DNA from 4 places in the Thalassolituus sp. UBA2009 genome. Region 1 is predicted to be linked to each of the others. Evidence: predicted binding sites of a transcription regulator. Region 1 holds the regulator's gene; each other region holds the start of a gene.
The links. Region 1 encodes sigma-54, which starts transcription at its own class of promoters, with help from an activator protein. Its sites were predicted from a motif close to TGGCACNNNNNTTGCTNT; they were not measured.
Positions count from the first base shown of each region.

Region 1 (2,205 bases):
AAATTAAGTGTGGCCGATAATATTCTCGCCATTCTCGAAACCCGCAAAGACCTCAACCGTGCACAGCGTCTGGAAAAACTGGAAGAGCTGCTGAATGAGTTTCATATTCAGCATATCCGCAGCAGTCTGGGCATGGCCTTATCCGGTGGTGAACGACGCCGGGTCGAGATTGCCCGCGCGCTGGCGGCTGAGCCGTCCTTTATTCTGCTTGATGAGCCGTTCGCCGGGGTTGACCCGATTTCTGTAGCTGACATCATGGACATCATCCGACAGCTCAAAGCACGTGGCATCGGCGTACTCATTACCGACCACAACGTAAGGGAAACTCTGGCTATCTGTGAGAAAGCCTATATTGTCGGGGGTGGCCATATCATCGCCGAAGGCACCGCTGAACAGGTATTGGCCAGCGAGCAGGTACGCAAAGTGTACCTGGGTGAGGATTTCCGCCTGTGATGGCAAGCCCTGCTGCAGGGAAGTGGCTGATGATCCAAAGCAAAGGAAGATGCACAAAAGATTCCAAGGTTTACCGCTTGGCGTATAATGCACAGACTATGCCGATACTGAGTGATTACTGAACTTTTATGAAAGCGTCTCTTCAGTTAAAGATGGGTCAGCACCTGACCATGACCCCTCAGTTGCAACAAGCCATCCGCCTGCTTCAGCTGTCTACCCTCGATCTGCAGCAGGAGATTCAGGAAGCCCTCGATTCCAACCCGATGCTCGAAGTAGAAGAACACGAGCACGATGACCTGCCCGACCTGTCCCGTAACAGCGACCACGAAGTCAGCGCCAGCCACGAAGTCAGCAATCAGGACGACAGCCACAACGACACACCCGAGCTGGATGAACAGTGGTCACAGGAACAACTCCCCGACGACCTGCCGGTCGACAGTCAGTGGGAAGATACCTACCAGACCACCGCCAACGTTGCCTCCGGCAGCAGCAGTAACGCCATCGACGACGATTTCGATTACGACTCGCGCCACGCCAGCACCGAAGATCTGCAGGATCATCTGCTGTGGCAACTCAATCTGACTCCTATGTCAGATACCGACCGCGAGATCGCCCTGATGCTGATCGACGGCGTGGATGACGACGGCTATCTGCACACCACCGTCGAAGACATTCTGGAAAGCATGGACCCGGCTCTGGACGTCGAAGAAGACGAAGTCATGGCCGTCCTCCACCGCCTGCAGCAGTTTGATCCGGCCGGTGCTTTTGCCCGCGACCTGCGTGAATGCCTGCTGCTGCAACTGCAGCAACTGCCGGCTGAGACCCCATGGCTGAACGAAGCCAAAATGGTCATCCGCGATTATATCGAGCTGCTGGGCAGCAAAGATTACCCAACGCTGATGCGCAAAACCAAGCTGCGCGAAGAAGACCTTAAAGCCGTGCTGCGGCTGATTAAAGAACTGAATCCCAAGCCAGGTGCCGGCATCAGTGCCGAGCAGGCCGAATACGTGGTGCCCGACGTACTGGTACGCAATATCCGCGACGAATGGCGGGTTGAGCTGAATCCGGATATCGCCCCCAAGCTGCGCGTTAACGCCGATTACGCCTCACTGGTACGCCGTTCCGATAACAGCACCGACAACGCCTTCTTGCGCGACCACCTGCAGGAAGCGCGCTGGTTTATCAAAAGTCTGCAAAGCCGCAACGAAACCCTGCTGAAAGTAGCCACCAAAATCGTCGAGTATCAGATCGAGTTTTTCGAACAGGGCGAAGAAGCAATGAAGCCGCTGGTGCTGCACGATATTGCCGAAGCCGTTGGTATGCATGAATCCACCATTTCCCGGGTAACCACCCAGAAATACATGCATACGCCTCGCGGAATCTTCGAGCTGAAGTACTTTTTCTCCAGCCATGTCAGTACCGATGGCGGCGGCGAATGTTCCTCCACCGCAATCCGTGCCATGATTAAAAAACTGATTGCTGAAGAAAATGCCCGCAAACCGCTGAGCGACAACAAAATCGCCGCAGTGTTGGGTGAAAAAGGCATTCAGGTGGCACGGCGCACGGTAGCCAAATACCGTGAGGCTATGATGATTCCGCCTTCGAACGAACGTAAACAATTGATTTAAAAAACAACAAGCCAGCAACAAGGAGTCTGGACATGAAGATTAATATCAGCGGTCACCACGTTGACGTTACCGAATCTCTGCAAGCGTACGTAGACGAAAAAATGTCCAAGCTGGGACGCCACTT
Region 1 is NZ_DDCJ01000069.1:26,402-28,606, forward strand. It holds gene lptB (LPS export ABC transporter ATP-binding protein) at 1-453, shown strand, start outside; gene B3P58_RS08805 (RNA polymerase factor sigma-54) at 582-2,081, shown strand; gene hpf (ribosome hibernation-promoting factor, HPF/YfiA family) at 2,114-2,205, shown strand, end outside.

Region 2 (2,205 bases), on a different contig from region 1:
GCAAAGAATATCTGGTTACCAGTCGTCTGCGGCGCATGATGGAACGGGAATCGGTTGCCAGTATTTCAGACCTGCTGGTTGCTATGGAGCGCAACCGCAGCCTGCAGGAAAGTGTTATCGATGCGATGACCACCAACGAAACCCTGTGGTTCCGTGACGAACACCCTTACCGTATTTTTCGTGAGAAGCTGTTGCCAGAACTGGCACAACACCGGCGTCCGCTGAAAATCTGGTCGGCAGCCTGTTCTACCGGCCAGGAACCTTATTCTCTCAGTATTGAGATTGAAGAGTTCAGAAAAAAGAATCCGGGTCAGCTGATGACCGGCGAGCGTATTACCGCAACGGATATTTCCCCGAGTTCTCTGGCTGCAGCTAAAGAGGGGGTGTATCAACAATTGGCGATCCGCCGTGGTATGAACGATCAGCATCTTAAAGTGTATTTCGATGAGGTGGATTCAGATCGCTGGCGTATTAACAGCCAGGTGCGCAGCCGGGTGGATTTCCGTGCCCAGAATCTGCAGCAGAGTTTCTCTTTGCTGGGAAAATTCGACATTATTTTCTGCCGTAACGTACTGATCTATTTTTCTGCCGATCTGAAGCACGACATTCTGAGACGCATGCATGGCAGCCTGAATCCTGGTGGTTACCTGATGCTGGGAGCTTCAGAGGCAATGAATAACCTGAGCGATTATTTCGAAATGGTGCAATGCCATCCGGGGATTGTGTACCGGGCGAAGAAGATCGGAGGTGTATAGCCTGTTTGCCGCCGGTCGGTAAAGGTTTGCCGTTGCCGTTGAATTGCCGCTCCATTGCCGCCTTAAAGGGCGGCTTTTTATTTTCAACCTATTGAAAAATAAGGATTATTTTTTTTGGCACAGGGGTTGCTATCTTCCAGTCATAGTCACGTAAGAGAATCAGATTATGGCCTCTATCAATTTCACCAACGCTCTCGGCGTTCATCCTTCTGCACTGCAGCTGCGCGCGGCGCGGGCAGAAATTCTGGCGAATAATCTGGCTAACTCCGACACCCCGGGGTTTAAAGCACGTGACATCAATTTTCAGGCTGTACTGGCCGGAGAGATTAACTCCCGTAACAGCGTAGCGCTGGAGCGCACTCACTCCGGTCATCTCAGTGGTCACAGCCAGCGCGATGATGAATTGCTGTACCGCAATCCGATTCAGCCCTCCATTGATGGCAACACCGTCGACTCGCAGATGGAGCAGGCGCTGTATGGCCGTAACAGCATGAATTACAACGCCAGCTTTGAATTTCTCAGTGGCAAGTTCAAAGGCATGAAAGGCGCGATCCGGGGAGAATAATTATGTCGTTATCCAACGTATTTGATATCGCCGGTTCCGGCATGAATGCTCAGTCGATCCGGATTAACACGACCGCCAGTAATATCGCCAACGCAGAAAGTGCATCCAGCTCGGTCGATGAAACCTACCGTGCACGTAAGCCCTGGTTTGCGGTGATGCATAAAACTTTTATGGAAGTGAATGCTAATAACGAGTTTCAAAGCATTGAAGATGGCACCGGAGCCGGTGTTCAGGTGATGGGAATTGTGGAGAAGGATGCGCCGCTGCAGCAGCGTTTTCAGCCGGATCACCCAATGGCAAATGAAGATGGTTATGTGTACTACCCGAACGTGAACATCGTTGAAGAAATGACCGATATGATGTCTTCATCGCGCAGCTATCAGATGAATGTAGAGGTGCTGAAGACCGCAAAACAGATGCTGCAACGTACGTTGACTCTGGGACAGTAAGGAGCAGGTTATGGCAATTAATGAAGTCGGTAATAACACTGCTGCGCTGGATCAGTACCGCAAGCCCAGCAACAGTGCGGAGCCAAAAGATAACGAACTGGGACGTGATGCGTTTCTGGAGCTGATGGTTGCTCAGCTGAACAATCAGAACCCGCTGGAACCGACCGATAACCAGGCCTTTGTGGCACAGCTGGCACAGTTTTCCACGGTAGAAGGGATCGACAAACTCAATACCACCAGCGAAAGCATGATGTCGCGCTTTAACTCGGCTTCGGCGTTACAGGCATCCAGCCTTGTCGGCCAGTCGGTCATTGTGGAAGGCAATGAAACCGGTCTGCTGCTCAGTGGCGGGGTGGTCAGTGGCTACACCGAGGTGCCGGAAAGTGCCAGCAATCTGCAGCTGAGCATCGAAGACGAAAATGGTGTTCTGCTGGAA
Region 2 is NZ_DDCJ01000143.1:65,655-67,859, forward strand. It holds gene B3P58_RS17480 (CheR family methyltransferase) at 1-755, shown strand, start outside; gene flgB (flagellar basal body rod protein FlgB) at 922-1,320, shown strand; gene flgC (flagellar basal body rod protein FlgC) at 1,323-1,769, shown strand; gene B3P58_RS17495 (flagellar hook assembly protein FlgD) at 1,780-2,205, shown strand, end outside.
Region 2: the regulator sigma-54 is predicted to act here: its motif matches at 871-888, upstream of flgB (flagellar basal body rod protein FlgB).

Region 3 (2,205 bases), on a different contig from region 1:
AGTACCCAGCTGCAGACCCGACGGCAAACGGCTGTCAGCCGAGGAGTTGGCACCGGGCTGGCGCTGGATCTGATACAGCAGGTCTTCGAATACCGCGCGGTCTTTTTTAAAGCCGGTGGTGGATACGTTGGCCAGGTTGTTAGAAACCGTGGTTAACGCCAGATCCTGTGCTTCCAGTCCGGTTTTACTTACCCAAAGTGCATTTAACATAGGTCAGCTCCTGTTACTGGTTGGCCAGAATTTGTGTGGTTGCGGCGGTATTTTCATCCACCCGTTTCATCAGCTTTACCTGCATTTCGTACTGGCGGTTAAGGGCAATCAGACTGGTCAGCTCGCTCACCGCATTGACGTTACTGCCTTCAACAAAACCGTTAACCAGTGTGATATTGGGGTCGGCAACCGCTGGCGGTGTGGCCGGATCACGGAAACGGAACAGGCCGTCTTCGCCTTTTTCCAGCGCCTGCAGATCCGGGCGCACCAGCTTAAGCTGCACCGGTTCGGCGACCGCTGCCGGGTTTTCCCCCAAAGGCTGAATCGTCACGATACCGGCGCGGCTGACTTCAATACTCTGAAACTCTGGCAGCACCACAGGCCCGCCATCGCCAATCAACTGCAGACCACTGCCATTCACCAGACGACCATCGGCATCGACGCTCAGATCGCCGGCACGGGTGTATGCTTCCTGGCCGTCGGGTCCCTGCACCGCAAACCAGCCATCGCCTTCAATGGTCACGTCCATACGGTTGCCGGTTTCCATCAGAGGGCCCTGACGGAAATCACTGGCCGGGCGTTCAGTCATGGCATAAGCACGGGTTGGAAAATGATCGCCAAATACGCCCATCGCCCGGCTCTGGGTGTAATCGGAGCGGAAGCCTGTGGTACTGGCATTGGCCAGGTTGTTGGCGTGTGCGGCCTGCCCCAGCGTATTTTGCTTGGCACCTGACATGGCAATGTATAAAGCGCGGTCCATAGTTCTGCCTCTGTTCTTGCGGGTAAGACGGAAAATCCACCTTACCGAATGAGTTACAGGAAACATTGCAGAGGACGTGCCAAAACCATAAAAGTCATTATTTTCAATAACTTATGATTTTTTGACGGTATCAGACGGGAAAAAGCGCGGAAAAAACGGCAGCCTCTTCCGCCAGAGGGGAAGAGGCTTGCCGCCAGGCAGTCATCAGATATTCAGAATGGTCTGAGTGACCTGATCGGTGGTTTCAATGGTTTTGGCACTGGCCTGGAAGTTACGCTGGGCAATGATCAGCCCAACCAGCTCTTCCGATAAATCCACGTTAGAGTCTTCCAGTGCCGATGAGCGCACCTGACCAAAGGAAGCCGTGCGTGGAGAGCCAACCGTCGGATCACCCGATTCAAAAGACTCGGCCCAGGATGTGTCACCCAGCGGGGTCAGACCTTCCGGGTTGCGGAAGTTGGCCAGAGCCACCTGCCCCAGTGTCTGTGCCTGACCGTTGGTAAAGCGGGCGAAGATAATCCCTTCCTGATCCACTTCCAGTCCGGTCAGACGGCCGGTGGTGTAACCATTCTGGCTCACTTCGTTAACCGCAAAGGCACTGCCGAACTGAGTAGAGCCACTCAGGTCAATCTGGAAGTTGGAGTTGCTTGGCGGATCGGACAGAGGCAGACCACCTTCCAGCACGTTCACCGAACTCAGGGCACCGGTCGGATTACCATCGGCATCCTTAGGGTCCCAGTTGGTGATGTAGATATCACCTGTCGATACCGGATCAAAGCTGCCGTCCTGATTAAAGAACAGTTCAAAACGTGCCGGCGTTGGCTCCAGGTTCTGCGGGAATGGCAGAGTCGGATCAGGATCCCCCACATCGAAGCCATCCACCTGAACATACATTGCCCACAGGTTGGCCTCGTTCGGACGGCTCGGATCAACCGGTTCCTTAACGAAATACTGTGTCATGACATGGGTATTACCCAAACTGTCATAGATATTCATTGAGGTGGCGTGGTTGTAGGTGTCCTGATCTTTCGGATCAAAAGCATTCAGGGTGTAAGGGGTAAACTCATCCGGTGTCAGCGCACCGAAAATACCGGATACCACCGGATCAGGCTGACTCAGGGTGTAGTTCTCGTTCAGGATAAAGGTCACCACACCACCCACTGCCGCAGACAGGTCAGCACTGGTACTGCCGCCCAGTACCACCGGACCGGTGTTATCGGCGCCCTGCACCACCA
Region 3 is NZ_DDCJ01000143.1:70,858-73,062, reverse strand. It holds gene flgG (flagellar basal-body rod protein FlgG) at 1-210, opposite strand, end outside; gene flgF (flagellar basal-body rod protein FlgF) at 224-970, opposite strand; gene B3P58_RS17500 (flagellar hook-basal body complex protein) at 1,175-2,205, opposite strand, start outside.
Region 3: the regulator sigma-54 is predicted to act here: its motif matches at 1,035-1,052, upstream of flgF (flagellar basal-body rod protein FlgF).

Region 4 (2,205 bases), on a different contig from region 1:
GACCACCAAAGGTTTCTGCGCCGAAAATACCAGCCGCAATACCACCCCAGGCACCACACAGACCATGCAGTGGCCACACACCCAATACGTCATCGAATTTAGGGAATTTATTCTGCGCCAGAGTAAACATAAAGACGAACAACGCACCGGCAACACCACCAACAATCAATGCACCAATCGGATGCATCAGGTCAGAACCGGCACACACCGCCACCAGACCCGCCAGCGGACCGTTGTGAATAAAGCCCGGGTCTTTTTTGCCGACAATCATGGCAACCACTGTACCGCCAACCATCGCCATCAGGCTGTTAACCGCTACCAGACCGGAAATTCCATCCAGAGTCTGGGCAGACATCACGTTAAAGCCGAACCAGCCCACCGCCAGAATCCACGCACCCAGCGCCAGAAACGGAATGTTGGAAGGCGCAAAAGCCACCACACGGCCATCACGGTAGCGGCCACGACGGGAACCCAGCAACACAACTGCGGCAAAGGCTATCCAGCCACCGACGGCGTGAACCACCACGGAGCCGGCAAAGTCGTGAAACGGGGCACCAAAGCTGTTTTCCAGCCAGCCCTGGAAGCCGTAGTTACCGTTCCAGATCATGCCTTCAAAAAACGGATATACGAAAGCTACCGTCAGGGCAGAAGCAATCAGAATCGGGTAGAACTTTGCACGTTCGGCAATACCACCGGACACAATGGCCGGAATCGCCGCAGCAAAGGTCAGCAGGAAGAAGAACTTCACCAGGTCGTAACCATTATTTGCTACCAGTTCGCTGGCGCCGCTGAAGAAGTTCGCCCCATAGGCAATCTGATAACCGATGAAAAAGTACGCCAGTGTCGACACACCAAAATCGGTGATGATTTTTACCAGAGCATTGACCTGGTTTTTATGGCGTACGGTACCGACTTCCAGAAAGGCGAAGCCGGCGTGCATTGCCAGTACCATAATGGCACCGAGCAGAATAAACATGGTGTTGGCGCTTTGCATCAAAGTCTCAACGGCGCTGTTGATGCTGTTAACGTCAATAGTTTCCACGTTGTGTCCTCACTTTAATTCGCTGGGTTCTTGCTGATAAAAACGGCTCACTCAGATCAGTTGATCAACAACCGGAGTTGCGATGCTTCATGAGAGTGCCGGCTGGAAAAATGGACACCAGAGTGGTGCGCAACAATCCAATAAGTCAGGGTTTTAGCAGGTTCCGTACCAACTTTGTCAGGATTGCCTGACAAAGCCGGAACAAAGTGTGAGGATTGCGCACGCATTCAGCACTCACGCGCCCTGAATGCGTGCATACAACGTCAGGCAGGATGTGTTATGTGGAAACAATGGTGAATATTCGGACGACGCCCGTAATCAAACGGCACCGATTTTGCGCTCACATCCTTTATTGTGAACTCTTTTAGTGCATCCGTATCCAGATCAAAGCGTCGCAGGTTATTGGAGAAAATCAGCAGCCCACCCGGATTCAGACAGCGCATGGCCTGTTCGACCAGCATCACATGGTCGCGCTGAATATCCAGCACCCCTTCCATCCGCTTGGAGTTAGAAAACGTCGGCGGGTCCATAAAGATCAGGTCATAGCGCTCATTACAATCACGCAGCCACTGTATACAGTCGGCCTGAATAAATTCGTGCTGTTCCGGTTTGATACCATTCAGCAGGAAGTTCTCTTTGCCCCAGTTAAGGTAGGTACGCGACATATCAACGCTGGTGCAATGCGCTCCGGCTACCGCTGCGTGCACACTGGCGGTGGCGGTATAACAGAACAGGTTCAGGAAGCGCTTACCGGAAGCCAGCCCGGCAATCTGCAGGCGGGTCGGACGGTGATCAAGGAACAGGCCGGTATCCAGGTAATCTTTCAGATTCACCAGCACCTGCACATTACCTTCACGTACCGGCATAAAACGCTGTTCGGTGTTCTGCTTCTCGTACTGACGTTTGCCGGCCTGACGCTCGCGACGCTTGAGTACGATCTGCTGCGCCGGAATACCGGTGACTTCAGGCAACACGGCTAGCACATCCAGCAGACGACGCTCTGCTTTGGCTTCGTCGATGGATTTCGGCGGTACATATTCCTGCACATGCAGCCAGTCGCCATACAGATCAACCGCCACCGCGTATTCCGGCAGATCGGCATCGTACAGGCGATAACATTCAACGTTTTCGCGCCTGGCCCACTTCTGCAGTGGTTTCATATT
Region 4 is NZ_DDCJ01000123.1:22,721-24,925, reverse strand. It holds gene B3P58_RS15320 (ammonium transporter) at 1-994, opposite strand, end outside; gene rlmKL (bifunctional 23S rRNA (guanine(2069)-N(7))-methyltransferase RlmK/23S rRNA (guanine(2445)-N(2))-methyltransferase RlmL) at 1,306-2,205, opposite strand, start outside.
Region 4: the regulator sigma-54 is predicted to act here: its motif matches at 1,196-1,213, upstream of B3P58_RS15320 (ammonium transporter).